Regions from separate parts of the Pseudomonas sp. H3_E04 genome, predicted to be linked through region 2. Evidence: riboswitches for the same ligand, from Rfam matches in the RefSeq annotation. Region 2 holds a riboswitch; each other region holds the start of a gene.
The links. Region 2 has a riboswitch for cobalamin ahead of cobW (cobalamin biosynthesis protein CobW). Riboswitches for the same ligand answer to the same signal wherever they lie in the genome.
Positions count from the first base shown of each region.

Region 1: another riboswitch for cobalamin. It lies ahead of AB4N53_RS08340 (ABC transporter substrate-binding protein); the one in region 2 lies ahead of cobW (cobalamin biosynthesis protein CobW).
Region 3: another riboswitch for cobalamin. It lies ahead of cobO (cob(I)yrinic acid a,c-diamide adenosyltransferase); the one in region 2 lies ahead of cobW (cobalamin biosynthesis protein CobW).

Region 1 covers NZ_CP162797.1:1,864,944-1,875,278, reverse strand. The annotation lists gene metE (5-methyltetrahydropteroyltriglutamate--homocysteine S-methyltransferase) at 1-1,127, shown strand, start outside; gene AB4N53_RS08350 (ABC transporter ATP-binding protein) at 1,339-2,103, opposite strand; gene AB4N53_RS08345 (FecCD family ABC transporter permease) at 2,100-3,116, opposite strand; gene AB4N53_RS08340 (ABC transporter substrate-binding protein) at 3,113-4,126, opposite strand; cobalamin riboswitch at 4,265-4,458, opposite strand; gene phnX (phosphonoacetaldehyde hydrolase) at 4,607-5,434, opposite strand; gene AB4N53_RS08330 (LysR substrate-binding domain-containing protein) at 5,509-6,378, opposite strand; gene AB4N53_RS08325 (MFS transporter) at 6,389-7,684, opposite strand; gene psrA (iron-containing alcohol dehydrogenase PsrA) at 7,815-8,906, opposite strand; gene phnE (phosphonate ABC transporter, permease protein PhnE) at 9,017-9,835, opposite strand; gene phnC (phosphonate ABC transporter ATP-binding protein) at 9,838-10,335, opposite strand, start outside.
Region 2 covers NZ_CP162797.1:1,160,526-1,170,860, forward strand. The annotation lists gene AB4N53_RS05330 (ATP-grasp domain-containing protein) at 1-1,394, opposite strand, end outside; gene AB4N53_RS05335 (PLP-dependent aminotransferase family protein) at 1,391-2,671, opposite strand; gene AB4N53_RS05340 (2OG-Fe dioxygenase family protein) at 2,671-3,423, opposite strand; cobalamin riboswitch at 3,762-3,972, shown strand; gene cobW (cobalamin biosynthesis protein CobW) at 4,072-5,136, shown strand; gene cobN (cobaltochelatase subunit CobN) at 5,140-8,988, shown strand; gene AB4N53_RS05355 (ATP-binding protein) at 9,103-10,113, shown strand; gene AB4N53_RS05360 (vWA domain-containing protein) at 10,029-10,335, shown strand, end outside.
Region 3 covers NZ_CP162797.1:274,446-284,780, forward strand. The annotation lists gene purM (phosphoribosylformylglycinamidine cyclo-ligase) at 1-103, opposite strand, end outside; gene AB4N53_RS01280 (DUF2066 domain-containing protein) at 477-1,535, shown strand; gene AB4N53_RS01285 (AI-2E family transporter) at 1,570-2,643, shown strand; gene hda (DnaA regulatory inactivator Hda) at 2,848-3,552, shown strand; gene AB4N53_RS01295 (C40 family peptidase) at 3,744-4,361, shown strand; gene AB4N53_RS01300 (C40 family peptidase) at 4,577-5,113, shown strand; gene AB4N53_RS01305 (PQQ-dependent sugar dehydrogenase) at 5,240-6,553, opposite strand; gene AB4N53_RS01310 (hypothetical protein) at 6,620-7,204, opposite strand; cobalamin riboswitch at 7,367-7,596, shown strand; gene cobO (cob(I)yrinic acid a,c-diamide adenosyltransferase) at 7,679-8,290, shown strand; gene AB4N53_RS01320 (cobyrinate a,c-diamide synthase) at 8,287-9,669, shown strand; gene bluB (5,6-dimethylbenzimidazole synthase) at 9,666-10,316, shown strand; gene cbiB (adenosylcobinamide-phosphate synthase CbiB) at 10,313-10,335, shown strand, end outside.

The sequences.
Region 1 (10,335 bases), 700 kb from region 2:
GCGCCGCCTCGCCGCGCATCCACAAACCTGAGGTGCAAGCGCGGGTTGCGGCGATCACTGCCAGGGATGCGCAACGCCAATCGCCGTTTGCCCAGCGCATTGCCAAACAGCGCGACAAACTCGATCTGCCGCTGTTTCCGACCACCACCATTGGTTCGTTTCCGCAGACGGCGGCGATCCGACTGGCGCGTCAGGCCCACAAGCAAGGCAAGCTCAGCGCGGCCGATTACACCGATGCGATGCATACGGAAATTCGCCACGCTGTAGAAATTCAAGAACGCCTCGGCCTGGATGTGCTGGTGCACGGTGAAGCCGAGCGCAACGACATGGTCGAATACTTCGCCGAGCAACTCGACGGCTACGCATTTACCCGCTTTGGCTGGGTACAGAGCTACGGTTCGCGCTGCGTCAAACCGGCGGTAATCTTCGGCGACCTCAGCCGCCCGCAAGCCATGACGGTCGAGTGGATTCGCTACGCCCAAGGTCTGACCAACAAGGTCATTAAAGGCATGCTGACCGGCCCGGTGACCATGCTGATGTGGTCGTTCCCGCGCGAAGACGTCAGCCGTGAGATTCAGGCACGACAACTGGCGCTGGCCATTCGTGACGAGGTGAATGATCTGGAAGCGGCAGGAATCAAAATTGTGCAGATCGACGAAGCGGCGTTTCGTGAAGGCTTGCCGTTGCGCCGGGCGCAGTGGCAACCGTATCTGGACTGGGCAAGCGAAGCGTTCCGCCTGTGCGCCTGCGGCGTGCGCGATGAAACCCAGATCCATACGCACATGTGCTACAGCGAATTCAACGATGTGATCGAGTCGATCGCGGCGATGGACGCCGATGTCATCACCATCGAAACCTCACGGTCGGACATGGAACTGCTCGAGGCTTTCGAAGCGTTTGCCTACCCGAACGACATCGGCCCGGGCGTCTACGATATTCACTCACCACGCATTCCCGATGTTACGGAAATGGTCGGCTTGCTGCGCAAGGCCGCGCAACGTATTCCGGTGGAGCGTCTGTGGGTCAATCCGGATTGCGGATTGAAAACCCGAGGCTGGCCAGAGACCGAAGCGGCGTTGGTGCATATGGTCAGCGCAGCGCGGCAACTGCGCAAAGAATGGGCCTGATCCTTCACCGCCCTGGAAAACATAACCCCTGTGGGAGCGAGCCTGCTCGCGAAAGCGGCCTGTCAGCCACAGTTAAATTGCCTGACCTGCCGCCTTCGTGAGCAAGCCCACTCCCACAGGATTTCGCGTTACACCCGCCATCCCCGCTAACCCACAAATCCATTGTGGGAGCGGGCTTGCTCGCGAAAGCGGCAGGTCAGACACAAATGAGTCAGGTAAGAAAACGCAATATCGGCGCACCATCGAACGGGTCCGTCAGATAGTGCGCCCTGACCCCGAAGGTCGTCTGTAACCGCTCCGGCGTCAGCACGTGCAGCGGCTCGCCCAATGCCACCAGACGCCCGCGCTCCAGCACCGCCAGGCGATCGCACTTGAGCGCCTGGTTGAGATCGTGCAGGGCGATCAGCGTAGTCACCGGCAGTGCGCGGACCACTTGCAGAATGCTCAACTGGTGCTGAATGTCGAGGTGGTTGGCCGGTTCGTCGAGCAGCAGGATCTGCGGGCGCTGCGCCAGTGCGCGGGCGATGTGCACGCGTTGACGTTCGCCACCGGAAAGACTGCGCCAGAGGCGTTTACGCAGGTGCACGGCGTCAACGTCGACCAGCGCTTGCTCGACGATGGCGTCGTCGGCGGGGGACCACGGTTGCAGCGCCGATAACCACGGCGTACGCCCCAGCGCCACGGCGTCGAATACGCGGATGCCATCGTCGGTATCGGCCTGTTGCTCAACCACCGCAAGCGTCTGCGCGATGCTGCGCCGCGACATTGTGCCCAGCGCCTGACCGTCGAGCTGCACCTGGCCTTCGTTCGGCTCACGCAGGCCGGCGAGCAGTTTCAGCAAAGTGGATTTCCCCGAACCGTTCGGGCCGACAATGCCCAGCGTCTCGCCGCGCTGAACGTCGAGACTGACACCGTTAAGCAACTCGGCGCCACGCACCTTGAAGCCCACACTCGCACAACTCAATACCGCGTTCATCGTGCCGATCTCCGGCCCACCAGAATCAGGGCGAACACCGGCGCGCCGACCAGCGCGGTGATCACGCCGACCGGAATCACCTGACCCTTGATCAGGGTCCGCGACAGCACATCGGCGGCAATCAGAAACACCGCGCCGCCCAGTGCACTGGCGGGCAGCAGACGCGCATGCCCCGTGCCGAGCAACAACCGCGCGGCGTGGGGAATCACCAGGCCAACAAAGCCGATCGAGCCGACGATCGACACCATCACCGCCGTCACCAGCGCGGCGCAGCCGATCAACAGAATTTGCACACGTCGCACTGGAATGCCGAGGGATGCCGCCGAATCCACGCCGAAGGTAAACGCATCCAGCGCCCGCCGGTGCCACAGGCAAACGACCAGCCCGAGCAAGGCCACTGGGACCGCCAGCCACACCGACGGCCAGCGCACGCCGCCGAGATTGCCGAGCAGCCAGAACATGATCCCGCGCGCCTGTTCCGAACTGGCCGAGCGGGTGATCAGAAACGCGGTGAGGGCGTTGAAAAGCTGCGAGCCGGCGATCCCGGCAAGAATGATCTGTCCGGTACCGCTGGCCGTGCCGCTGACCCGCGCCAACAGGATCACCAGCGCGAACGCCGTCACCGCACCGGCAAAGGCACCCACCGACAATGAAATCGCCCCTGCGCCGACGCCAAGCAGCGCGACCATCACCGCGCCGGTCGAGGCGCCAGCGGAAATTCCCAGCAGATACGGATCGGCCAACGGATTGCGCAGCAGCGACTGCAAAATCACCCCGCATGTCGCCAGACCGGCGCCGCAGGCCGCCGCGACCAAAGCGCGAGTCAGGCGATAGTTCCAGACAATGCCTTCGTCGATCGGGTCGAGCACATAACCGGCACCCCACAGCTTGTTGGCCAGCACCTGCAACACCACGCTCGGCTCGATTGAAGTCTCACCAATGGCCACGCCGCCGATCAGCGCGACCGATAGCGTCAACAGAACCAGCAGCAAACGGATCAGGCGTCTGCTCATTGCGACAGGTCGTAGCCGTTGATGGCCGTGGCCAGTTGTGCGAGGCCGTCGAAGGTGCGCAGGCTGGCCTGCATGGCCATGGCGTCAAGAATGATGATGCGGTTGTGCTTGACCGCGTCCATGTTGCGCGTCACTGGATCACTGCGCAGAAAGGCGAGTTTCTTCTGATAATCGTCAGCCGGGAAACGCCGACGATCCATGCGCGCGATGACCAGAAACGTCGGGTTGGCCTTGGCGATGGTTTCCCAGCCGACGGTCGGCCATTCTTCATCCGACTCGACGACGTTGCGCACGCCGAGGGTGCTGAGCATGAAATCGGGAACGCCTTTGTGTCCGGCCACGAACGGCTCGATGTCCATCTCGGCGCTGGAGAACCACACCAGTGCACTGACGTCTTTGCGCTGCTGTTTTGTCGCCGTGGCGATCGACTGTGCGAGGCTGGCTTTGAGCTGCTCATTGAGCTGCTCGCCGCGCGCCTGCACGTCGAAAATCGCCGCCAGTTGGCTCACGGCTTTATAGATGCTGTCGATGCGGAACGGCGCCAGCCGCGTGCCGTCCGAGCCGACGAGGTTGTCCTTGGCTTCGCAATCAGAGGGCAGCAGATAGGTGGGAATCTTCAGTTCATGGAACTGCTCACGGGTGCCGACCGCGCCTTGCGGGCCGACCATCCATTCCAGCTCGACGGCGACCAGTTCCGGGCGTTTGCCGATCACCGCTTCGAAACTTGGCTCGTTGTCGGCGAGACGCTCGACCCTGTCGTTCTGCGTTTTGTATGTGCCCAGCACATCGTTGAACCACAGCGAAGTGCCGACGACTTTGTCGCCCAGGCCCAAGGCATAAAGCATTTCCGTACCGGCCTGGCCGATGGTCACCGTGCGCGCAGGAGCGTGCTGAAAGGTCAGGCTGCTGCCGCAGTTTTCGACGGTCAGCGGATACGTAGTCGGCGCCGCTTGCGCCAGGGCGCAAAGACTCAGAGCGGTGAGCAGGGTGGCAACGCGGGGCAGCAGCATGGGGCAGTCTCCAGGGGAACCGTACGTGAGCGGGCGGGTACGGTTGGAAACACACCTCGGGCGCGGTCGTGGAAACTGCGCAAGGCCGGCATTGAAAAACGCGCACGGCACGATGTCCTTCCCGGACACCCCGCCGGTTAGTCAGTCACTGTGCCGGCAGGTCTCCTGACTGATGCGTCATCGCCACGCTCCGGCCTTCCCGGGATTCACCCAGTGGCAGTCAAGGAGCAGGCTCGGCACCTACAGTTGCGGGGGCAGTTCCGATTGATGCTGTGCAAGCATTTCGGATTCCCTATTAATTCCGTGTGGAAACCGGCGGCGGCATGGTAGTCGATCGAGCCGCTGAAGGGGAGACCAATCTATCGCGACGAGCATTAGCAGCAGGCGTCTGCTGTCACGCCAACCTTGCTTCCGGCAGTTCAAGGGAGTGATGGGATCGTTCCCACGCTGAGCGCGGGAACGATCACGGTCAGGGCCGACTCAGCTGGCTTGCGGAGTTTCACCCCGGGCCAGACGCGCATTGATGTCGTCGATCACCTGAGGCAGTTCAGCGATGGTATCGATCAGGTAATGCGGGCGCGAAGGGGCGAACATCTTGCCGATCCGCGCGCGTTCTACCGCCAGTCGATCCGACGCCAACGCCTTGTATTGCTCATAGGTCAGGCCCAGCGCGTTGCCGGAACAGGTCAACGCCACCGTCCACATGCCGGCGGCGCGCCCTTCGAGAATTCCCGGCCAGGTGTCGTCGACCTTGACGCAGGCGGCCACGTCATTGATGCCCAGGGCAATCACGTTGGCCAACGCCTGCGCCGGATATGGACGGCCATTGGGCACTTCATCGGTGGCGACGACATGGTCGGCGACGTAGCCATTTTCCTCTGCCAGTCCGACGACCTTGGCCATCACCACCGCCGGATAGCCCGAGCACGAACCGATTTTCAAACCCTTGTCGCGCAACGCCGCCATCGCCTCGAGTGCACCCGGAATCAACGCCGAATGCAGGGCGATTTTTTCGATCTGCAACGGCATGAATCGTTCGTAGATCGCCGTCACATCGTCGTCACTCGGCAAGCGGTCAAACGCCGCGCGGTAACGTTCGGCAATCTGCGGCAGGTTGCACAGGGTGCGGATGTGATCCCACTTGCCCATGCCCATTGGCCCGCGCGCTTCCTCCAGCGACACGGCGACGCCGAACTCGGCAAAGGCTTCGACGAAAATCTGCGTCGGCGCAAACGAGCCGAAATCGACAACGGTGCCGGCCCAGTCGAGGATCGCGGCTTGCAGATGAGTCGGTTGTTGGTACTGCATGGTCAATCTCCGTTTTCAGGTAAGCGTGGGCCGTCCCTCGACAATGAGGTAGGCGGTTCAAGGGGCAGGGCTGATCAGGTCAGCGGTGGATTCGCATCAAACAGTTCGGCAATCACTGGCCGGTTCCTGCGGATGCCGAGGCAGCACAGGTGGTATTCGATGAAGAACGGGTGATCGACAAAGGTGATCGGCCTGGTGCCCGGGGTCTCGGCGTATTCCACGGCCGAGACAAAACCGATACCGATGCCTTTGACGATCGCGTGGACGATGGCTTCGCGGCTGTTGAGTTGCATGACGCAATTGAGCTCGATATCGAGCCGTTTGCAGCTTTCTTCCACCAGTTGCCGGGTACGCGCACTGGATTCGCGCATCACCCATTTTTCGCCGCTGATTTCACTGACGTGAACCTGCGCCTTACCGGCCCACGGATGGTCATCGCGGACCACGGCGATGATCGGATAACGGTGATACAGCCGCGTGTGGAAGCGCTCATCGAATTCCGACAAGGCCAGAATCGCCACGTCGATATCGAAGTTGAACAACCGCGCCAGGGTGTCCTTTTCCGAGGAAAACGAGGTTTCCAGTTCGATATCCGGGTGGCGCTGCATCAGCTCATAGGTCAGATTCATGGCAATCGGCGGTGACACCGCGCCGAGGCGCAGCATGCCGGTCTTGCGCTGCTTGAAGCTCTGCAACAGTTGCACGGCTTCATCCTCCTGACCGAACAGCCCCTGAGTGATCGCATAGAGCTTGTGCCCGGCGGCGCTCATTTCGATGTAGCGGCCACGGCGATGAAACAGTTCGACCGAGAAGGTGTTCTCCAGTGCGTTGACCTGTTCGCTGACGGTCGGCTGACCGACGCAGAGGTACTCGGCAGCAAGGGTGAAGCTGCCGGTCTTGGCTACCGCATGAAACGAACGCAACCACTTGTGATACTGGTACATGCAAGCCCCGTCAGCGTCGAATGAACAATGCCACTGCCGCGCTGCACAGGCAGGCACTGGTGACCACTATGAAGATGAGAGACGTGTTTGCTGTGGTGTCAAGCAAACGACCGATCAATGGCTCGGCCAATCCGGCGAACAGATAGGAGGAAAAGTTCATGATTCCGGTCGCCGTACCGGCGCGTTTGGCACCGACCAGATCCGGGCACAGCGCCCAGAAACTCGACGCCGGGCCGTATACGAAAAAGCCGCAAAGGAACAGGGCGATCAGGCCGATGACGCTGTGTGGGGGCAGGCTCCACATCCACAGGCTGGTCGCGGCGCCGAGCAACATATAAAGCATGATCGCCAGATACCGCTTGGAGCCGAACAACTTGTCTGACACCCAACCGTTGCTCAACGCGCCAACCGCCATGCCGACGGGGAGGGCGACGGTGATCCATTTCGGATCGATCATGCCGTCACCACTTTTCCAGTCAGCGCCTAGAAAGTGCACCGGCACCCAGACGATCAAGCCGTAGCGCGCCGCGTTCTGAAAGCCCAGTGACAGCGCGGCGATGAGCAGGCGAGGGTTCTTCAGTACGGCTTTGTAGCGTTGTGCCGAGGATTCGACTTCACCCTGTGCCGCTTCCTGATGTTTGTCGTCAGCGTTGGCCACACCGGTATCACCCACCGGTTCGAAGCCCAGATCCTGTGGGCGTTCGCGTGCAACCAGATAGAAAATAATCCCGCCGGCGAGCATCAGCAGCACCGGCAAACGGAAGATCCAGCGCCATTCCAGTTGCAGTACTTCGAGCACGACGATAGAGGTGACGTAAGACAGAACCGAAGCGCAGCCGGCGGCGAAAGTGTAGAAGCCATACACCTTGCCGCGCTCGCCCGCCGCCCACCAATTGGCAATCAGCCGACCGCCCGGCGCCCAGCCCAAGGCCTGAAAGTAGCCGTTGACGCCCCACGGCAGAATCAGGCTGGTGAAACCACTGGCGAAACTGGTCACCCAGTTTGCCGCGCAGGACAGCACAGCCCCCAGAGTCATGATGCGTCGACCACCGAATTTGTCGGCGAGGTTGCCGTTGATCGCCTGACCAATCGCGTAGGCCCAGAGCATCACCGCAGAGGCCCAGCCGAGAGTTTCCTTGCTCAGACCGAACTCGGCCTGAATCCCCGGAATGGCAAAACCGAACGTCTGCCGACCGGTGTAAAAAAACAGGTAACAGAACATCGCCGCCAGCAGCATGCGCCACTGGGCGACCCGGAACGAGGCAGAACGTTCGGCGAGACCAGGCATTGTTTCGGCACGATTCATGATCTTTTCCTTATTGTTGTCGGTTCCCGTCGGGTGTCGTCGGCGGGGTGCACTCTTTTATGGTGCGACAGGAAATCACCGCGGCTGCATGCCGCTGGCGGTGCTTGGGTGACTCGGGTGTTATCAGGCGTCAGGCGGCTTGCGAACCGATGAAGTTCTTGCCGCGCGCGCCCTGCATCGCGAGCTGGATGATGGCTTCGGCGTCCTTGGCCGAAACGCCGTAATCGGCAAACTCGGTCTTCACCCCGAGGCTGTGCAAGAACTCGCGCAACTGCTGCTGGGCTTTGCCCAGGTCCGCGCCGAATACCCTTTGCAATGTACGGTCGCGAGTGGCGTCGTGGCCCCAGGCCAATCCCAAAACCATTGGTAGGGTGAAGGAGCAGGCGATGCCGTGGGGTAAGCCGTGGCGCAAGGTCATCTCATAGGAAATCGAATGCGCCAGCGCGGTTTTGGTGTTGGAAAACGCCAGTCCGGCTTTGAGCGCAGCGAGCGCCATGCGGCTGCGCAACTCGTGACTGGAGAGATCTTTGTGCAGGCGCGGCAGGCATTCCAGAATGTCCTCGATCGCGGAAATCGCGAAGGTGTCCGAGACCGGGTTGGCGTTGACGTTCCAGATCGCCTCCAACGCATGAGACAACGCATCGAGCCCGGTAGAGACGGTGACGCTGGCCGGCACAGTGAGCATCAGTTGCGGATCGATGATCGCTACCCGTGGCCAGGTGCAGTCCAGGTGCAGCGAGTATTTCTTTTGGCTGGCGCTGTCCCAGATCGTCGCCCACGGCGTGACTTCGCTGCCGGTGCCGGCAGTAGTCGGTGCGGCAATCAGTTGTTTGCAACGGGCCGGGGTGAATGGTTTGCCTGTCGCCAGCAGGCTCAACAATTCATCGAAACGGCCGGATTCGGTACCGACGATCAACGCTTTGGCAGTATCGATGGCGCTGCCGCCTCCGACCGCGAGCACCACGTCGCAAGCCCCTGCATGCTGCCAGAAATGCTCGTAAGTGTTGCGCAGATGGGCGACGTCCGGGTTGGGCTGAACGTCTTCGAACACATAGACCAGACGCTCGCCGAGCAAGGCTTGCAGGCGATCGACCAGCCCCAGCCCACGCGCTTCTGGAAAGGTCACAAGGGCCACGGTCTGCTGTTCGGTGAGGGCGGCGAGGTCTTGCAGGCTGCCCCAGCCGAAACGGGTATCGACGGGGTTCTGGAAGCGGGCAGTCATGGTGAATCCTTCTTGTTGTTGTCGTGTGGCGCCATACTCAGCGCCCGTCGACAACGGCTCAAATCGATAATTCGCAGGTTTGAATCGGTTCAGCCGATAGCAGCTGTACGCTAGTGCGCCGAACCGCTCTGGATCGCCGCGCGCAGGCGGCTGGAGATGGCGTCGGCGACGATCACCATGAAGGTGATGACGATGATGCAGGTCGCGGTTTCCTGATATTTGAACAGCTTGAGACTGCTCACCAGCTCGAACCCCAGGCCGCCAGCGCCGACCATGCCGAGCACCGTGGCCGAGCGCAGATTGACTTCGAAGCGGTACAGAATCACTGCAATCCACGCGGTGATGACTTGCGGCAAAACGCCAAACACGATCACCTGCAATGGCCGCGCACCGGTCGCTTGCAGCGCTTCAATCGGACCTTGGTCGATCTCTTCAATGCTTTCGGCGAAGAACTTGCCAAGCATGCCTACACCATGCAGCGCCAGCGCCAGTACGCCGGGAAATGGGCCGAGCCCGACTGCCGAGACGAAGATCAGCGCGAGGATCAGTTCGTTGATGCTGCGGGTAAAATTCAGTGCCTGACGCGTGGCGTGAAACAGCCAGCGGTTGCGGCTCAGATTACGTGCGGCGAGAAACGACAGCGGAACTGCCAGTAACACGCCAAGCAAGGTGCCCCAGATGGCGATCTGCAGGGTTTCCACCGCTGGTGCGACCAGACGCGCAAGAATGCTCAGATCCGGTGGGAAGGTGCGCGAAAGGAAATCACCGATCTGCGGCAACCCCGCCGCCAGTTCACCGAGGCTGAGCTGCGCGCCTTGCGCGCTCCAGTTCAGCGTCCACAGCACGATCAGGACGACGGCGCCGGTGGTCAGCCAACTGCGCGGGCCTCGTGGACGATCGCCGACCCACTGATAGTTTTGCGATTGCATGCTCAGGCCCTCGAGGCGTTGCGGTAAGACAGGGTGGGCGTCGGGATTCCGGCGCAGGCTTGCGCCGATTGCCCCGGATAGATTCGCGCCAGATCGGCGTCGGTCATGCTCGACGCTTTGCCATCGAACACCAGACTGCCGTTGGCCAAGCCGACCACACGGTCGCCAAACTCACGGGCGTATTCGACCTGATGCAGATTGCACAGCACGGTGATACCCAACTCGCGGGTGGCATCGCGCAGATACTGCAACACCAGGCGCGCGCTTTTCGGGTCGAGGCTGGCAATCGGTTCATCGGCCAGAATCACTTGCGGCCGTTGCGCCAAGGCGCGGGCAATGCCGACGCGCTGCTTCTGTCCGCCGGACAGCGAATCCGTGCGCTCGCCAGCCTTGTGCGCCAGTTCAACACGCTCCAGGCATTGCATGGCCAGTGCCACATCGTCACGGCGGAACAGCTGCAGAATCGAGGCGAGCGTGCCGACGGAACCGAGGCGACCGGT
Region 2 (10,335 bases):
ACCAGGGTGGCATGTTGACGCTGGTAGTCCGTGACCGCCGTCGGCTGTTGCACAAGGGTAAAGCGCAGCTGGCGCGCAGTGTCCCAATCCAGTCCTGAATCGCGCCCGCCGATTACCAGAACATGCCTGGTATTGGTTGCAGTAGCGTTTTCGCCGTAGACATCGATGTCGGCGACCGCCAGCAGTGATTGACGCAAGCTTGCCGTGTCGGGCTGTTTGAATTCGACGTAGAGATAGTTTTGAAAGCCGTGGCTGACCGGGCCGATGGCATCTCCCGGATTCACGTAGGCATACCAGCGCTGAAAACCCGGCACATCGGTCAGACGTTCGGCGTCGTACACCCCATCAAAGAGACGGTCAGAGCGGGCGAAGGGTGTGGCGATGCCGAACGGTGTAGGCGTGTCACTGGCCGACGGCAGCGTTTGTGCGCTGAGCGCCCGGTGGTAGCAGACGTCCAGCGCCACGCCCCAGGCTTGCCGGATGACGTGAATCCGGCTGCCTCCCGGGCGTGCACCGACTTCAAGGATTCTGGGGCCGTTGGCGGTGAGAATGAATTCGACATGGGCAAAGGTGCCCTTGAGCTCAAGCGCTTTGACGGCATCGTGGGCCAGACGCTGGCAGCGCTCGTGCAGATCCGCATCGGCTGCAAGCGTCGAGGGTGTGTAACGGGCAAAGTGGTGGAAGTCTGCGCGACCGATATCGACGCCAGCGATGACGTCGACGATTGCAAAACTGTGGATCGTGCCGTCAGGTTCGATCGCGCAGTCAATGGAGTGGTTGGAGCCGTGAAGGAATTCTTCCAGCAGCAGTTGATCGCTCTCGCGGTCCTTGCCGGCGACATAACGCTGCAGCAGTGGCCATTCGTGGCTGGCATAGTCGAGCAGATCCCGTTGGTCATGAATGCAGCGCACAAACAGACTGCTGTAAAGGCTGGCCGGTTTGAGAATGAACGGGTAGGGCAGCTCGGCGGGGCGCGCCAGCAGATCGTCGATGCGTACCTCGCGCGACATCACGTGCAGATCAGGGTTGTCCGATTGCTGAAAGCGTTGACGCTGCAGGAGCTTGTCCAGCGTGTTTTCGACGTTGCGGTGCAAATGAGCCAGTGCCGGAATCGCCGTGCACAGCCGGGCCGTGGTTGCGACGTAGCTTTCACGGAAGTTCAGCACGCTGGTGAAGCGGTGCTCGTGCAGCAACTGTTGCGTCAGTTCAACCAGTTCGGCGGTCAGTCCTTTGGAAAAGTCGTACAGCGCGACCGGCGAAATCCGCTTCGCGTCGGCAATCTTGCTGGTTACGCGGCTGTCGGCAATCAGCAGTGGTTTGATGCCCTCGGCCAGCAGGCCCTCGTACTCGCCATCACGGACGTTGCCCAGAATCAGGCAGGCTGGCGCGCTCATTGGCGACTCTCCCGGTCGAAGCTGTAATGAACCTGATTCAAACGCTGGCAAATATGTGCCAGGCGGATGCGGTCGATGCCATTCGCACCACGGATCAGGACGTTACGGATGATTTGCGCCAATGCCTCGAGATCCTCTGTGGTGATGCCCAGACGAGTGATTTCCTGAAGCCCGAAGCGCAGGAAGTCGCGACCGTTCACTTGCTTGTTGTTGACTCGGATGCCCAGCTCATTGAGCTGCTGCGCCGCTTGCCTGGCCTGTTCACCTTCGAGCAGCAGCAAGTGGGTGTCGGTGGGGTGCAGTCTCCAGCCTGGCATGTCGGCCAGCGCGTCGTGCAGTTGCTGGCTATTGGCACACATGCGCCGGGCGTAGGCCTGGCCGAAACACTCGGTTTCGATGAGGGTGACGAACAGTTGCAGCAAACCGGGCAGATTCGGCGATGACACCAGCCCGCCGCTGAGCGTTTGCTCGATCGACCGCGCCAGATCGGCGCGGCGCGTGACGATCAGCGCCCGGTGCGGACCGGCCATGGATTTGTGGGTATTGCCTTGCAGGATGTCGGCACCTTCGTCGAGCGGATTCGGGAATGCCTGACCTGCGATCAGTCCCAAGGTGTGTGAGGCGTCATAAAGAATCAGGGTGTGCTCGAGGCCGCAGCGGTCGAGTAACGCGCGCAACGGCTTGATAGCGATGGCGCGGATGGTCAGGCCATGATCGAGCAGCACTGCCGAAGGAGGCGCAGCGAGTGACCGAACGACCTGCTCGAAATACGCCAGATCGATTTGCCCGTCTGTTGTCAGCCGGCAATAAACGCAGTGCCTGCCGATTCGTCGTACCAGTGGCCCAGTGGCGAAATGCCCGCCACTCTCGGGGGCCAGCGACACAATGGTGGCCCCTGATTCAGTCAGGGCAGCCAATACGCTCAAGGTGCAATGGACGCCGGATAGCACGCGGTATTCGACAAATGGCGCGTTGAACATTGCCTGCGCGGCTTGCGTTGCCAACGCCTTCAATGTTTCGACTTCAGGAAAATGTTCGACCTGCATACCGTTGAATTCGGCGGCGTAGCGCTGCCCGTCAATGGTCTTGGCATTGAACAGATAGCGCTCGTAGTGGCGGTTTTGCCCGAGCGTGCGCGCAGTATCTGACAAGATGTTTTCATTGGCCGTCAATGACAAAGTGCAAGTTCGCCTGGACCAGGCTTGCTGGAACTGCTTCAGAATAAAATCATGTGTGTCAGGCATGGCAATGGGAAGTGCATGATTTGAATGATTCATTAGTAGTCCGCCAGGTCGAAGTCGATAATCAACATGTCGCGGCTGCCGCGATCGGAATGAATGCCTGATGTTTGCAAGGAAGAAACTTCGTGCGTAAGTATTCGGTCATTCAGGACGATAGTTTCCAGATAGTCCGTAAGCGTTGCGCTGAACACACAGCCGCGTTCGTCATGAAATACCCGGCTTTCGCCGCCGATGACATGCTGGCGATCAATCAGGTGTTGAAAAACAAAGTCATGCCCATCCCGATGCCGGCCCTCCGGCGTGGCGTGCCCGTCAGTGCCTGGATCGCAGAGAATGCGGAACTGGTGGCAGGTCACCAGCCAGTCGCGCCGCCCGACCGTCAACTCCATGAGCGCCAGATCGGCGGCCAGCAACGAGCGCAACACTGCGGACTCGATGAACGTCGCTTCGCTGCGCTGGTAGGTGCGCTGGACGCCGCCCAGTAGCGGGTTGTGCGCTTCGGTCTGAAAGAAGTGGCAATCGGGCAGCGGCGCCCACTTGCCTTCGCGGTGGCGATATTCGAATTTGCAGATGCGCCTCTCGCGGCTACCGTGCTGCACGCTCAAATACGTATCCGGGCACAAACGCTCCCAGGTTGCATTGAAATTGCGGAACTCTGTTTGGCCAAGCGATGCAAGTTCGGCCGATGGATAATCGTAACTGTGCGCGTAGTGGCAATTAACCAGTAATTCGGAAAGTTGTTTTAATACGGCTGCGTCTGATTGCCGTAATGCGTTGCCAGCACTCATGGTGCTGGCTCGCTGACAGAGTGGGTATGAAAAAACAGGATTGAACGCTGACGAAAATCAGGCATGCCGAAAATCCTTTTATGTGTGATTCATAATCCGTATGAATATTTATAGTTCATATCTTGTTTCGATTTATCAATTTGGTTTTTGTAAAGAAATGTAATTCGTTGGATTAATGGCTCTGGTTCAGGCTTTAGCGTGATTGAGTTATTAGTGTGCGTATTCATGTATGTAGGAAATAACTTACAAATAACTGACAGGGGTTCGTCGTATATATATGAAAGTTCATCTCCATATAACGAGATCGTTGCAGATGTTGACCCGCCCCCCGGGCATGCGTAGCCTTGCGCTTTCGAGGTTCTTCGGCACTTGCCGAAGCTAAGAAGGGAACGCGGTCGAAGCCGCGGCTGCCCCCGCAACTGTGAACGGTGATGTTCGTTGCCACGCCACTGCCAGCTCAACCGATGAGCAGCGGGAAGGCGCAGCGAATGCCAGGCCCCGCGCCTGAACGCCGTCAGCCAGGAGACCTGCCTCGTCACAGATTCTCACTACAACCGGGCGGGGTGATCCGGTGGCGAATGCTTCCGGCGTGCACGCGCGCTGCCGGTTCTCGTCCCGTATGCCCGCCGCTTGCCAAAGGGCATACCGATGAAAACACTGGCCAAACTCCCCGTCACCATCGTCACCGGTTTCCTCGGTTCGGGCAAAACCACGCTGCTGCGGCACATGCTCGACAACGCTCAGGGCCGGCGTATCGCGGTGATCGTCAACGAGTTCGGCGAGCTCGGCATCGACGGTGAAATCCTCAAGCAATGCACCATCGGCTGCACCGAAGAAGAGGCCAGTGGCCGCGTTTATGAGCTGGCCAACGGCTGCCTGTGCTGCACGGTGCAGGAAGAATTCTTCCCGGTAATGCGCGAACTGGTCGCCCGTCGCGGTGATCTTGATCACATCCTTATCGAAACCTCCGGTCTGGCCCTGCCCAAGCCGTTGGTGCAAGCCTTCCAGTGGCCAGAAATCCGTAGCGCCTGCACCGTCGACGCTGTCATCACCGTGGTCGACAGCCCGGCTGTTGCTGCTGGTACGTTCGCCGCGTTTCCGGATCAGGTCGATGCCCAGCGCAAACTCGATCCGAACCTCGACCACGAGTCGCCGCTGCACGAATTGTTCGCCGATCAACTGGCCAGTGCTGACCTGGTCATCCTCAACAAAGCCGACCAGACCAGCCCGGAAGATCTCGCTCGGGTACGCGCTGAAGTCGCCGAAGAGCTGCCGCCAGCGGTGAAAATCATCGAGGCCAGCAACGGCCGCCTGCCGCTGGACGTGCTGATCGGTCTCGGTGCCGGCTCCGAGGAGCACATCGACAGCCGCCACAGTCACCACGATCACCATCACGACGGTGATGACGACGATCACGATCATGACGCCTTCGACTCGATCTCCATCGAACTGCCGCAAGCCGATGAAAGCCTGCTGCTCGATGCTCTGACGCAACTGGTGGTGCAGCACGGCATCCTGCGCGTCAAAGGTTTCGCCGCTATCCCGAGCAAACCAATGCGCCTGCTGATCCAGGGCGTCGGTACACGTTTCGACAGGCATTTCGACCGCCAGTGGGGTGCCGAGGAAGCGCGCGTCACGCGCCTGGTGCTGATCGGTCAGGAGCTTGATGCGGCACAACTCGAAGCGCAATTGCGCGCTGCGCTCAGCGTTTAAGCCATGCACCTGCTCAGGACCCAGCCTGGCGGATTCGTCTCGGACGACAACATTGCCGACCTCGGACAAACCCCCGCCGAGCTGGTGATCCTGTGCAGCGGCGATTCCAGCCTGGCGCTGCTCGCCGAGGCTGCGCAGCAACTGCCCGATGATTATCCGAGCCTGCGTCTGGCCAACCCGATGCAGGTGCAGAATCATGCCTCGGTCGACCTGTATGTCGACGAAGTGCTGCGCCACGCCAAGGTCATTCTGATCTCGCTGCATGGCGGCATTGCCTATTGGCGCTACGGCGTCGAGCGGCTGGTCGAGTTGTCGGAGCGCGGCGTACAGCTGATCCTGGTGCCCGGCGATGACCGCCCGGACCCCGAGCTCAGCGACTTGAGCACAGTCAGCGCCGAAGTGCGCGATCGACTCTGGCAATTTCTGCGTCAAGGCGGCATGGGCAACGCGCTGGATTTCTTCCGTTGCCTGGGCAACCAATGGTTCGCCCGCGATTACCCGTGGAGCGAACCGCACACCCTGCCGCGCACGGCGATTTATCACCCACAGAAAACCAGCGCAGCCCTGAGCGATTGGCAAACCGAATGGCGACCCGCTCAACCGGTGGCGGCGCTGTTGTTTTATCGCTCGCATTTGCAAGCGGCGAACACCGCTTTCATCGATGTGTTCTGTCAGCGTTTGCAGGCGGCCGGACTCAATCCGCTGCCGATCGCGGTGGCGAGTCTGAAAGAAGCCGGTTGCCTGTCGGCGGTCGAGGATTGGCTCGACGAGGTCGAAGCGGGGGTGATCCTCAACACTACCGGTTTCGCTCAGTCCAGCCCCGAAGCGCCGCATTTGCGCCCGTTCCGCCGCAACATTCCGGTGATTCAAGCCATCTGCGCCCAAGACAATGAGCCCGGCTGGCGCGACAGCGAACAGGGCCTGGGGCCGCGCGATCTGGCGATGCACATTGCCTTGCCGGAACTTGACGGGCGCATCATCAGCCGACCGATCAGCTTCAAGGATCTGGCCTGGCGCAGCGAGCGCAGTCAGTCCGATGTGGTCTGCTATCGCGCCCAGCCCGAACGCATGGATTTCGTCGCCGAACTGGCGCGGCGCTGGATCGCTCTGGCGCGTGTGCCCAATGGCGAAAAACGCATCGCGCTGATCCTCGCCAACTACCCGACTCGCGACGGCCGTATCGGCAACGGTGTTGGTCTCGATACGCCGGCGGCGGCGCTGAACATCCTGCGTGCTCTGCGCGACGAGGGTTATCCGATCACCGCTGAGTTGCCCGATAGCGGCACCGAGCTGATCCAGCAACTGCTCGGCGGCGTCAGCAACGACCTCGACAGCCTCGATCTGCGCCCCTGTCAGCAGAGCCTGGCGATGGACGATTATCTGGCAATGTTCAACGCGCTGCCGGAGACCAATCGCGCGGCGGTGGTCGAACGGTGGGGATCGCCACACAACGATCCGATGTGCCGCGACGGCCGTCTGATGATCGCCGGTCTGCGTTTCGGTCTGACCTTTGTCGGCATTCAGCCGGCCCGGGGTTATCAGGTCGATCCGAGCGCGGTGTATCACGACCCGGATCTGGTCCCGCCGCACGGCTATCTGGCGTTCTATTTCTGGTTGCGCAACACCTACGGCGCCCACGGCGTGATCCACGTCGGCAAGCACGGCAATCTCGAATGGCTGCCGGGCAAAGGCGTTGGCCTTTCGGAGAATTGCTGGCCGGACGCGCTGCTCGGGCCGCTGCCGAATATCTATCCGTTCATCGTCAACGACCCGGGCGAGGGCGCCCAGGCCAAACGGCGCACGCAAGCGGTGATCATCGACCACCTGATGCCGCCACTGACCCGCGCCGAAACCTATGGGCCACTGCGCAATCTGGAGTTGCTCGCCGACGAGTATTACGAGGCGCAACTGCTCGATCCACGCCGCGCCCGTGAGTTGCAGCGCGACATTCTGCAACTGGTGCGTGACACGCAGATCGACCGCGAATTGCAACTGGATGCCGCGCTGGACAGCGACGCCGATGCGGCGATCTGGTTGCCGCGTCTGGACACTTATCTCTGCGATCTGAAGGAATCGCAGATTCGCGATGGGTTGCACATCTTCGGCGAATCGCCGGGCGGGCGCTTGCGCATCGACACGTTGCTGGCGTTGCTGCGCATCCCGCGCGGTGACGGCAAGGGCGCGCAGTCGAGCTTGTTGCGAGCGTTGGCCAAGGCGTTTGAGTTGGGCTTCGACCCCCTGGATTGTGCGTTGGCAGATCCTTGGAATGGCCCGCGGCCGACCGAGTTGCAGGCCGTCAGCGAAGAAGTCTGGCGCACCGCCGGCGACACCCGCGAGCGCCTCGAATTGTTTGCCGCAGACCTGATCTCCCAATCACTGAATGTACCCTGTGGGAGCGAGCCTGCTCGCGAAAGCGGTGTGTCAGGCAATTCAATGTTGAATGACACACCGCTATCGCGAGCAGGCTCACTCCTACAGGGATTGGGGTGGGCTGAGGTTGATTCGATACTCGATCATCTGCGCGAAGTCGTCGCTCCACGTCTCGACGCCTGCGGGCCGGCCGAAATGCGCGGTCTGCTCGACGCCTTGAACGGTCGTTTCGTCCCCGCCGGCCCCAGCGGCGCGCCCAGCCGTGGCCGCCTTGACGTGCTGCCCACCGGGCGCAACTTCTACTCGGTCGATGTACGCAACCTGCCGACAACTACCGCGTGGCGCATCGGATTCCAGTCGGCAACGCTGATTCTCGAACGACACTTGCAGGATCATGGCGATCACTTGCGCCAGTTGGGCTTGTCGGTGTGGGGCACCGCAACCATGCGCACCGGTGGCGATGACATCGCCCAGGCCATGGCGCTGATGGGCGTGCGTCCGGTCTGGGCCACGGGCAGTCAGCGCGTGGATGATTTCGAAATTCTGCCGCTGAGTCTGCTCGATCGCCCGCGTGTTGACGTGACACTGCGGGTTTCGGGGTTTTTTCGTGATGCCTTTGCCAATCTGATCCGCCTGTTCGACGCCGCCGTGCAAGCGGTGGCCGCGCTGGACGAGCCGGACGACTTGAACCCGCTGGCCGCCAAAGTGCGCGCTGAACGTGAAGCGCTGCTGCAATCGGGCGCCGATGAGGACACCGCGCGGCGTCAGGCCGGGTGGCGCATCTTCGGCGCCAAACCGGGGGCGTACGGCGCCGGGGTGCAAAGCGCTATCGACGGGCGCCTGTGGCAAACCCGCGAAGACCTCGCGGATGTCTACCTGAACTGGGGCGCCTACGCCTATGGCGGCGCTGACGAAGGTACGGCCGCCCGCGAGCAATTCAGTCAGCGCCTGAGCCAGGTGCAGGCAGTGCTGCAAAACCAGGACAATCGCGAGCATGACCTGCTCGATTCCAATGATTATTACCAGTTCCAGGGCGGCATGCTGGCGGCGGTGGAGAGCCTGCGAGGCGAGGCGGCGGCCAGCTATCACGGCGATCACAGCCAGCCGGATCTGCCGAAGATTCGTACCCTGAAAGAAGAGCTGAACCGCGTGGTGCGCTCGCGCGCGGCCAACCCGAAGTGGATCGACGGGGTCAAGCGTCACGGCTACAAAGGCGCGTTCGAACTGGCCGCGACGGTAGATAATCTGTTCGCTTTCGATGCGACTACACAGTTGATCGATGATCATCAGTACGCGTTGCTGGCAGATGCCTATTTGCTGGATCCAGCGACCCGGGATTTTGTCCGTGAGCATAATCCCCATGCGTTGCGTGACATGACCGAACGCATGCTCGAAGCGCAGCAGCGCGGGATGTGGCAGGAGCCGGGGGCTTATAAAGAGGCGCTGGAGAATCTGCTGTTGGATATCGAGGAAGATATGTAGCCGCTAAAAAGCTACCCTCACCCCAGTCCTCTCCCTCTGCGAGAGGGCTAGGGTGAGGGCAACAACTGACACACCACAACGTGATGACCATCCACGACCACGAAAGAGAAACCCATGATCGACACCCCGCATTTCCCGCTCTCCGCCGTGGTCGGCGCTGATGACTTGAAGCTCGCCCTGTGCCTGACTGCCATCGACCCGAAAATCGGTGGCGTGCTGATCGAAGGGCCGCGCGGGATGGCCAAGTCGACGTTGGCCCGGGGCCTGGCGGATCTGCTCGCCAGTGGCCAGTTCGTGACTTTGCCGTTGGGCGCTACTGAAGAGCGCTTGGTCGGCACCCTCGATCTCGACGCTGCCCTGAGCAACGGTCGCGCGCAATTCTCCCCCGGAGTATTGGCCAAGGCTGATGGCGGCGTGCTCTATGTCGATGAAGTCAATCTGCTGTCCGATCACTTGGTGGACCTGCTGCTCGATGTCGCCGCCAGCGGCACCAACCTGATCGAGCGTGACGGCATTTCCCACCGGCATTCGGCGAGGTTTGTCCTGATCGGCACCATGAACCCGGAAGAGGGCGAATTGCGGCCGCAGCTGCTTGACCGTTTCGGTTTGAATGTCGCCCTCAGCGGGCATACCGCGCCTGCCGAGCGCGGACAGATCATTCGCCGGCGGCTGGATTTCGACAGTGATCCACAAGGGTTCTGCGCGCAATGGGAAAGCCAGCAGCAGATGTTGCGTTCGCGTTGTGAAAACGCCCGCGAGCGCTTGGCAGCCATCCCGCTGGATGATGCGGCTTTGGCGCTGATTACCGAGCGTTGCTTCGCCGCTGGCGTCGATGGCTTGCGCGCCGATCTGGTGTGGTTGCGCGCAGCTCGCGCCCATGCGGCGTGGCGTGGGGCGGATGCGATTGCGCAAGAGGATATCGACGCAGTGGCCGAATTTGCCTTGCGCCATCGCCGTCGCGAGCAACCCTCGACCCAGGCAGAATCGTCTGCGTCAGCGCCGTCAGGTACAGAGAGCAAACCCAGCGAAGGGCAGGGCCAATGGGGCGAGTTGCCGGCGACGGCGCAAGCCACCGGTGCCCGCCGCGAAGTTCCGGGCTGGCCGCCGCTGGCAAAAAAGCCCTAGGCATTCGCCCCCGATCCGAGGCGGGGGCGAATGCCAGTTCCCGGGCCGGACAACTCGACAATGGCCGCCAGGGCCAACGGCAGAGCGCCAGCAGCGGTTCGGTAAACTGGCCGGGCACGCTGCTCAATGGTCGCCCTCGCAGCCGCGCTGATCTATTGTTTCAACAGCGCACCCGTTCACCCCATGAGATCTGGCTGGTGATCGTCGACGCGTCGGCATCGA
Region 3 (10,335 bases), 890 kb from region 2:
GCGCAGTGCGCTTGGCGACGCTCTTGATGCGTTCGACCAATGCTTCACCGGCGTCGATGTCTACACCGGCGTCCTTGTAGCTCAGGGAGGGTTGCTTGCTCATGATCCAGGCCTTTAGGGGAGGGGATTCAGGGGGTAACGACCGAGTTCAGCGGGAACGTCGAGCTCGATGGGCGATCGCCTCACGCGAGTTTCGAGGGGCCCGGCTGTTGCCGGTCTGCGAAGGCGCGCGATTTTATCAGGCTTGAGGGGCAGCGGCCATCCTCGCACCGACGGGCAGGGCCATATCGGCGGAAATTTTTTGCAATCGCAGGTTATGACTGCCTGTATAAGGTGTGGCGATTAACCGTCTATCGTTAGGACAGTGCAAAAACTTACCGCCACTGTGTGAATGTTTTGCCAGGGGTGGGGGTCACAGCCTTGCTCAAACGGTTCACGCGGCGTGTTCCAGCCGCTCCTGTCGACGGGAATTTTCCATGCGTTTTTGTAAATTGTTATTTGTAGGCTGCCTGACACTGGTCAGCCTGGCGAGCCATGCCGAAAACCTCAAAGGCCTGTATCAGGTGCGTCAGCCGGTCAACGGCCAGGCGCCGGAGGAGCGCGAGCGCGCCACGCAGGCGGCGCTCGATACCCTGGTGCTGCGCCTGACCGGCGACCCGAAAGCCGCGCAGAACCCGGGGCTGGCACCGATTCGCAAGGATCCGCAGCAGATCATCAGCCAGTTCGGTTTCGACGCGGGGCCGCCGGAAGTGCTGAAAGTCGATTTCGACCCGGCAACCACCGAGCAGGCCTTGCGCCGGGCCGGCTTGCCGGTGTGGGGCGCCAGTCGGCCGTCGATCCTAAGCTGGTGGCTGAACGATTCAACCGAAGGTGCAAGTCTGGTCGGCGACGGTCAGGCCGCAGCCGCGTCGCTGCGCACAGCCGCGCAACATCGCGGTTTGCCGCTGCGTTTGCCACTGGCTGATCTCAGTGAGCAACTGGTTGCCACCGCGCCGGCGCTGGAAAACGCTGATCCCGCGCCCCTGCGCAATGCTTCGGAACGCTACAACGCTGACGCCTTGCTGGCGGTGCACGCGCGCGAAGAAGGCGGGCAGTGGCAGGCGAAATGGCGCTTGTGGCTCGGTGATCAGAAAGAGGCCGGCAGCGTGCAGGGCGCCGATCAGGCCGCCGTTGCCGATGCGGTGATGCTGGCAGTGGCTGAGCGTCTGGCGCCGCGATTTGTCGCCAAGCCCGGCGCATCGGGTCAGCAGACTCTGGAAGTGCAGGGCATGAATCTGGAGCATTATGCGGCGCTGCTGCGGTTACTCGAACCGTTCGGCGTGCGTCTGCAAAGCGTGCAGGGTGATCGCATCGTCTACCGGGTCAATGGCAGCGCCGATCAGTTGCGCGCGCAATTGTCGCTGGCGAAGTTGCAGGAGCTGCCTGCCGAAGCACCGGCTCCAGTGGCGCCGGCGCAGCCTGCCGTCGAGGGCGCGCCTGCGATTGCAGCGCCAACCCCGGCAGCGGTGGCACCGTCGTTGCGGTTTCGTTGGTAAGTCTTTCCTTATATAGAAGCATCAGGAGTGGTAAATGGCCGATACGCGGCGTTGGTTCTGGCTCGGTGGGGTAGTCCTGCTTTGCGCGTTTGTATGGTTGCTGCACCCGATCCTCACGCCGTTTCTGGTCGCGTTGTTGCTGGCTTATCTGTTCGATCCGCTGGTGGATCGTCTGGAGCGGCTCGGCTTGTCGCGAACCTGGGGCGTGATCGCCGTGTTTGCTCTGTTCACCTTGATCGTCACCGCGTTGATGCTGGTGCTGGTGCCGATGCTCGCCAAACAGTTGCTGCGTCTGTACGAGCTGGCGCCGCAGATGCTCGACTGGTTGCAGCACACCGCTGTGCCGTGGGCGCAAGCGAAGCTCGGCTTGTCGGACGGCTTCTGGAAGTTCGACAAGGTCAAGGCTGCGATCAGCGAGCACATGGGCCAGACCACTGACATTGTCGGCGTGGTGCTGAGTCAGGCCACCGCCTCGAGTCTGGCGCTGATCGGCTGGCTGGCAAATCTGGTGTTGATCCCGGTGGTGAGCTTCTATCTGCTGCGCGACTGGGACGTAATGATGGGCAAGATCCGCAGCCTGCTACCCCGTGATCGCGAAGAGCGCGTGGTTTCGCTGGCGGGTGAATGCCACGAAGTGCTCGGTGCGTTCGTGCGCGGGCAGTTGCTGGTGATGGTTGCGTTGGGGGTGATCTACGCGGCCGGCCTGATGATCGTCGGTCTGGAGTTGGGGCTGTTGATCGGCCTGATTGCCGGGCTCGCGGCGATCGTGCCGTACATGGGTTTTGTCATCGGCATTGGCGCGGCGCTGATCGCCGGGTTGTTCCAGTTTGGTGGCGATCTGTACCCGATGGTCGGGATTGTCGCGGTGTTCATGGTCGGTCAGGCACTGGAAGGCATGGTGCTGACACCGTTGCTGGTGGGCGATCGTATTGGTCTGCACCCGGTGGCGGTGATCTTCGCGATCCTCGCTGGCGGTGAGCTGTTCGGTTTCACGGGCGTGCTGCTGGCGTTGCCGGTGGCGGCGGTGATCATGGTGCTGGTGCGTCATGTCCACGATCTGTACAAGGATTCCGAGATCTACAGCGGCGTCGACGAACCCGAGCTGTAATGGCGCGGCCAGCCCGGCGCTTGGCCGGGCTGGCCCGTGTCGTGCAGGCGAGGGCGCCAGAGAATCTGTCAGAAAACCGCTGCGTTAACGCAAACCTTTGATTTTGCTTGGAGTCTGTCGCATTGTGCGCTCAGCCTCACGGGTATAAACTTCGCAAACTTTACACAGAGGCCACTAACGGTTCCTTTGAACTGTTCAGTCAGCATGAAACCGATTCAGCTGCCCCTAGGTGTGCGTCTGCGTGACGACGCCACCTTCATCAACTACTACCCAGGCGCCAATGCCGCTGCACTCGGCTATGTCGAGCGTCTGTGCGAAGCCGACGCCGGGTGGACGGAGAGCCTGATCTATCTGTGGGGCAAGCACGGCGTCGGGCGCACACATCTGTTGCAGGCGGCGTGCCTGCGCTTCGAGCAGATGGGCGAGCCGGCGGTGTATCTGCCGTTGGCCGAGTTGATGGATCGCGGCGTGGAAATCCTCGACAACCTTGAACAGTACGAGCTGGTGTGCCTGGATGACTTGCAGGTGATTGCCGGCAAGGCTGACTGGGAAGAGGCGATGTTCCATCTGTTCAACCGTCTGCGTGACAGCGGTCGGCGCCTGCTCATCGCTGCGTCCACCTCGCCACGCGAACTGCCTGTGAAACTCGCCGACCTCAAGTCACGCCTGACCCTGGCGCTGATCTTCCAGATGCGCCCACTTTCCGATGAAGACAAATTGCGTGCGCTGCAATTGCGCGCGTCACGTCGCGGGTTGCATCTGACGGATGAAGTCGGGCACTTCATTCTGACGCGTGGCACGCGCAGCATGAGCGCGCTGTTCGATCTCCTCGAGCAGCTTGATCAGGCTTCATTGCAGGCGCAACGCAAGCTGACCATTCCCTTTCTCAAGGAAACACTCGGCTGGTAGTAGTGGGCTTTTGCCAGCTTTTAGGCGCCAGAAAACCCGCGTATCTGCAGCGATCCACCGGCTAGGCGAGTTACGCGCTTAGATGTAAACGCGAAACCGGGAAGTCACATAAAGTTCGATTGAATTTGCAAATGAGGACGATAGCGGGCATAGTCTCGGCTTCTTTACAACTATCAGCCACGGTCGTGCCCATGCTAAAGCGCTTCGCACCCCTCGTGCCTCTCGCACTCGTTACCCTGTTATTCGGTTGTGCTGCTCATTCTCCGGTTCAAGAGCCGCCGCAACAGGTCAAGAATTCTGCTACCGCCCAGTCTTCCGTTATTTACCAGGAAGAGCTGGATACCGAAAAAGAACTCAACCAGTTCAATGGCAGCAAGCCTTATCAGCTGCCTGTCCTGGCTGACAGCATCCTCGAACGCGGCATGTCCCTGATCGGTACCCGTTACCGTTTCGGCGGTACCTCTGAAGCCGGCTTCGATTGCAGCGGTTTCATTGGTTACCTGTTCCGCGAGGAGGCGGGCATGAATCTGCCGCGCTCCACTCGCGAAATGATCAACGTCGATGCGCCGCTGGTTTCGCGCAGTAACCTTGAGCCGGGTGATCTGCTGTTCTTCGCCACCAATGGTCGTCGCGGTCGTGTCAGTCACGCCGGGATCTATCTGGGTGACAACCAGTTCATTCACTCCAGCAGTCGTCGCAGCGGCGGTGTTCGCATCGACAGCCTGGGTGACAGCTACTGGAGCAAGACCTTCATCGAAGCCAAGCGTGCACTCGCCATGGCTCCGACTGTGGTCACCGCTCGCAAGTAATCCCGATGTCGCTGCGTTCGCGGCGACAGCACGGTGCGGCAACGGAATAGACGTAAACTTTACAAGGTGAAGTTAAAGTCTTACTTGAAGTTTGCCGCGTAGCCGCTAGAATCCTGAATCTATATTGATGGCAAACCGCCTGCGTGATGACGCAGGCGGTTTTGTTTCTGTCCATTCGGCAGAGAAAGCCGCAGCCAGATCAGGATGTTCTGCTTATGACGATGTCGGCCCGCCTCACCTTGATCCTTTGCGCCGCGCTGCTCAGCGCCTGCGCCAGCCGCACACCGCCGCCAGCCCCCGTGGTTCGCGCGCCAATCGTGTTCGCGCCTTCCCAGGCTTTTTCTCCTGTTGCTGAAGACGTGCTGTTCCGCGCCCTCGGCCTGGTCGGCACGCCGTATCGCTGGGGCGGCAATACGCCAGATTCGGGCTTTGATTGCAGTGGTCTGATCGGTTTCGTCTACCGCGACGCGGCGGGAATTTCGCTGCCACGCTCCACCCGGGAAATGATCGTCATGCAGGCGCCGAATGTCGGCAAGGAAGGCTTGCAGACGGGCGACCTGATCTTCTTCGCCACCAACGGCGGCTCGCAGGTCAGTCATGCGGGGATTTACGTCGGCGAGGGGCGCTTCGTGCATGCGCCGGCCACGGGCGGCACGGTCAAGCTCGACAGTCTGTCTAAGGCTTATTGGCAGAAGGCGTATCTGAGCGCCAAGCGGGTGTTGCAGCCGGGGCAGCTGGCGCATAACCCCTAGCGCGTTGCATAACTAAATGTGGGAGCGAGCCTGCTCGCGAAGGCGGAGTGTCAGTCGACAATGATTTGACTGATAAACCGCTTTCGCGAGCAGGCTCGCTCCCACATTTTTTGCTTCGCGCTTAGCTCACTTGCTGGCCGAAACGCGCCAAATTTTGTTCCCGACATCATCCGCCACCAGCAAGCCACCTTGCTGATCGATCACCACGCCCACCGGGCGGCCCAGCGCGTTTTCGTCCTTGTCGAGGAAGCCGGTCAGCACATCCACCGGTTGCCCGGTCGGCTTGCCGCCAGTGAACGGCACGAAGATCACTTTGTAGCCACTGTGCGGTTTGCGATTCCACGAGCCGTGCTGGCCAATGAACGCGCCTTCCTTGAATTGCGCCGGCAGGCTGTTGCCCTCGGCGAAAGTCAGACCCAGCGAAGCCGTGTGCGGGCCGACGGCGTAATCCGGCGCGATGGCCTTGGCCACCAGATCCGGATTCTGCGGTTTGACTCGCTCATCGACGTGTTGACCGTAATAGCTGAATGGCCAGCCATAGAAGCCGCCGTCCTTGACCGAGGTGATGTAGTCCGGCACCAGATCGCTGCCGATTTCGTCACGCTCGTTGACCGCTGTCCACAATGCGCCGCTGGTGGGTTCCCAGGCGAGGCCGTTGGGGTTGCGGATACCCGAGGCGAAGATCCGGTGATTGCCGGTTGCGCGATCGACTTCCCAGATCGCGGCGCGGCCTTCTTCCTGATCCAGACCGTTTTCGCCGACGTTACTGTTCGAGCCGACGGTGACGTACAACTTGCTGCCGTCCTTGCTGGCGATGACGTTCTTGGTCCAGTGGTGATTCAACGTGCCGCCGGGCAAGTCGACAACTTTGATCGGTTGGGTCTTGATCTCGGTGGCGCCCGGCTCGTAATTGAAACGCAGCAGGCGGTCGGTGTCGGCTACGTACAAATCGTTGCCAACCAGCGTCATGCCAAACGGCGAGTTGAGATTCTGCAGGAACACCGTGCGGGTTTCTGCGACGCCATCGTGGTCGGCGTCGCGCAGCAGGGTGATGCGGTTCGGGCTGGGCACGCCGGCGCCGGCCTTGCCCATGACTTTCTTCATCACCCAGCCGCGAATGCCTTTGCTGTCGTCAGGCTTGGGCGGCGCGTTGGTTTCCGCCACCAGCACATCGCCGTTTGGCAGCACATAGAGCCAGCGCGGGTGATCAAGGCTTTCGGCAAACGCGGCGACCTGGGTACCGGCCACTGCGGTCGGTTTCGTGCCGTCCGGCCAGCCCACCGCCGGGGCGATGTTGACTGTCGGGATCAGCGTCTTGTTCGGTTCGGGCAATTTCGGCGACGGGCCGGTGCCGTCGGAGACTTGCAGGCTGGAGGTTTCACCGCAGGCGGCGAGCCCGCCTGCGACGGCGATGATAAGAGCGAGTTGGGCCTTGCGCATTGCTGATCTTCCCTATGAATGCATTCCTAAACATAGAGGAGGGCGCAGGCCCGATGGTTCAACTGCTCAACCGCGGGCTTCCTTGAACAGCACGGCGATGCCCGGATGATAGTTGCCCGCGTCGCTGTGCAATTTGCGATAGGCGTAGGGGAAATACCAGGCCACTGCGCAGGTGTGTTCCTTTTGCAGGTCGTCGACCATGTCCTGCAGTTCTTCGGGGCTGGCGCTGTGCTGGGCTTTTTGCGGAGCGACGAAGAGGCAGCCGAGCTTCAGATCGCTGGCGTAGCTGATGCGTTTGGCATCCACGGTGATGTCGAGCAGGGCCTGGGTCAGGTTGAGGTTGTTGACCCGTGGCCAGCGTTGCGTGGCCTGAATGAACGCGCGGTCTTCGGCGCCGGCAATCAGCAGGTCCGCGCGGGCATTGCGCTCGCCTTCTTCGTTCTGTTTGCGCGTGGCGGTGTCGGTCAGCGTGACCATTTCCGCCATCCACGCCGCTGCCGATAGCAGGCCGAGATTGGCTTTCTCGTCGTGCCAGTACGGCGTGTCGTTGTCGCCGCGTACTGTGTTGTAGCGATCGATACAGTCAAACCAGCGTTCCAGCACCGGGCGCAGAAATTCCAGGCGCGGGTTGCTGATGATCATGCCTTGCATCGTCGTCATCCTTATTGTTGTAGTGGGCTTTTTGAAAAAAGCATGGCTCTTTGATATCACTTGTCACAGTCTGGCACAAGATTGCCGCTGCACAATTGATCAGCGGCAGTTATTCGCGCCCGAAGCGCCTCTTCAATTGACGCTCCACCCCCAACCCTCTAACCTTCGCCGCTTGTTTCAGGTGCTCTGTGGCCCCGCGTCGACAGAGTGAAACAGGGAAGCCGGTGAGGGTGGACTTCAAGCGAAGCCACGACGATCCCGGCGCTGCCCCCGCAACGGTAAATGAGTGAAAACTGCGCCTTGAGCCACTGCCTCGAAAGAAGCGGGAAGGCGCGCAGTCAGGCGAACCGCCGCTCATGAGCCCGGAGACCGGCCTGATCCATCTCAGCGGCATCACGGTGGGCGATGCCAGGCTTTTTGCCGTCTATTCTTGTGCCTGCCCGCCGTTATCCAGCCTCAACGGAGAGCTCCCCCATGACTGATTCCCCCGAGCGTGACGAACGCCATCTGGCGCGCATGCAGCGCAAGAAAGCCGTGATCGACGAACGCATCGCCAATTCGCCCGACGAGTGCGGCCTGGTGCTGGTGTTGACCGGCAATGGCAAAGGCAAAAGCAGCTCGGCGTTCGGCATGCTCGCCCGTGCCATGGGCCACGGCATGCAGTGCGGCGTGGTGCAGTTCATCAAGGGCCGCAACAGCACTGGCGAAGAATTGTTCTTCCGCCGCTTCCCCGAGCAGGTGCGTTTCCACGTCATGGGCGAAGGCTTCACCTGGGAAACCCAGGATCGTCAGCGCGACATCGCCGCAGCGACTGCCGCTTGGGAAGTCTCGCGCGAATTGTTGCGCGACCCTTCGATCGGTCTGGTGGTGCTCGATGAATTGAATATCGCCCTCAAGCACGGCTACCTCGATCTCGATCAGGTGCTCAGCGATTTGCAGGCGCGTCCGCCGATGCAACACGTGGTCGTTACCGGTCGCGGCGCCAAGCCGGAAATGATCGAGATGGGCGACACAGTTACCGAAATGGGCATGCTCAAACACGCCTTCCAGGCCGGAATCAAAGCGCAGAAAGGCGTCGAACTTTGAAGCAATCACGTCACTGCCCGGCGGTGCTGATCGCCGCGCCGGCCTCCGGTCAGGGCAAGACCACCGTCACCGCAGCGCTCGCCCGATTGCATCGCAATCAGGGGCGCAAGGTCCGCGTATTCAAGTGCGGGCCGGATTTTCTCGACCCGATGATCCTCGAGCGCGCCAGCGGTGCACCGGTGTATCAACTGGACATGTGGATGGTCGGCGAGCAGGAAAGTCGCCGGCTGTTGTGGGAAGCCGCCGCCGAGGCCGACCTGATTCTGATCGAGGGCGTGATGGGCCTGTTCGACGGCACGCCATCCAGCGCTGATCTGGCGCGCCACTTCGGCGTACCGGTGCTTGGGGTGATCGACGGTACCGCCATGGCGCAGACCTTTGGTGCTTTGGCGCTGGGCCTGGCGAAGTATCAGCCGGACTTGCCGTTCGCTGGCGTGCTGGCCAACCGCGTTGGCACCTTGCGCCACGCGCAATTGCTCGAAGGCAGCCTCACCGAAGGTCTGCGCTGGTACGGCGCACTGTCCCGCGAGACCGGCATCGAATTGCCGAGCCGCCACCTGGGCCTGGTTCAGGCCAGCGAATTGAATGATCTGGACCTGCGTCTCGACGCGGCCGCCGATGCGCTCGCCAGCAGTTGCCAAGTTGCACTGCCACCGGCCGTTGAATTCGCCGCGCCTGACGTCATCGCCGCCGAACCTCTATTAAAAGGTGTGCGCATCGCCGTCGCCCGCGATGAAGCGTTTGCCTTCACCTATGGCGCCAGTCTCGATCTGCTGCGGGCGATGGGCGCCGAGCTGCAGTTCTTCTCGCCGATCCGCGACACGCAATTGCCCGAGGCGGACAGCCTGTATTTGCCGGGCGGCTATCCAGAGCTGCATCACGTCGCGCTGGCGCAGAACATCTCGATGCTTGCAGCAATCCGCGCGCACCACGCGGCGGGCAAGCCGTTGCTCGCTGAATGTGGCGGGATGCTTTATCTGCTTGATTCGTTGACCGATGTCGAAGGTACTCGTGCTGAGCTGGTCGGTTTGCTCAAGGGCGATGCAGTGATGCAGAAGCGTCTGGCGGCGCTGGCGTTGCAAGCGGTTGAGCTGCCGGAAGGGGAGTTGCGCGGGCATACCTACCATCATTCGCTGACCACCACCGAGCTGACGCCGATTGCCCGTGGGCTGAGTCCCAATGGCGGGCGCGGCGCTGAGGCGGTTTATCGCGAGGGGCGGATGACGGCTTCCTATGTGCACTTTTATTTTCCGTCCAATCCGACCGCAATTGCTGCATTGTTTGCGCCAGACCGTGAGGCCGCCTTCGCGAGCAGGCTCGCTCCCACAATGGATCACCTGAACCCTGTGGGAGCGAGCCTGCTCGCGAAAGGGCCATGACCGACAACACTTTCTCCGAAGCCGAACGCGCAGCGGTCTACAAAGCCATCGCCGAACGTCGCGACATGCGCCATTTCACTGGCGGAAGCGTCGAGCCGCAGTTGCTGCGTCGTCTGCTCGAAGCCGCTCATCAAGCGCCAAGCGTCGGCCTGATGCAGCCGTGGCGCTTCATTCGTATCAGCGATCGTGCTTTGCGCGGGCAGATCCGCGATCTCGTCGAAGACGAACGTATCCGCACCGCCGAAGCCCTTGGCGAGCGCAGCGATGAGTTCATGCAGCTCAAAGTCGAAGGCATCAACGATTGCGCCGAAGTGTTGGTGGCGGCGCTGATGGACGATCGCGAGAAACACATTTTCGGTCGGCGCACGTTGCCGGAAATGGACATGGCTTCACTGTCCTGCGCGATCCAGAATCTGTGGCTGGCCTCCCGCGCTGAAGGTCTGGGCATGGGCTGGGTCTCGCTGTTCGAGCCGCAGGCCCTGGCGGATTTGCTCAAATTGCCGGCCGGTGCCAAGCCGCTGGCGGTGTTGTGTCTCGGCCCGGTCAAGGAGTTCTATCCGGCGCCGATGCTGGTGCTTGAAGGCTGGGCGCAGGCGCGACCGCTGAACGAGTTGCTGTACGAAAATTATTGGGGAGTGAGTCAATGAGTGTGGCGTTGCTGAGTGT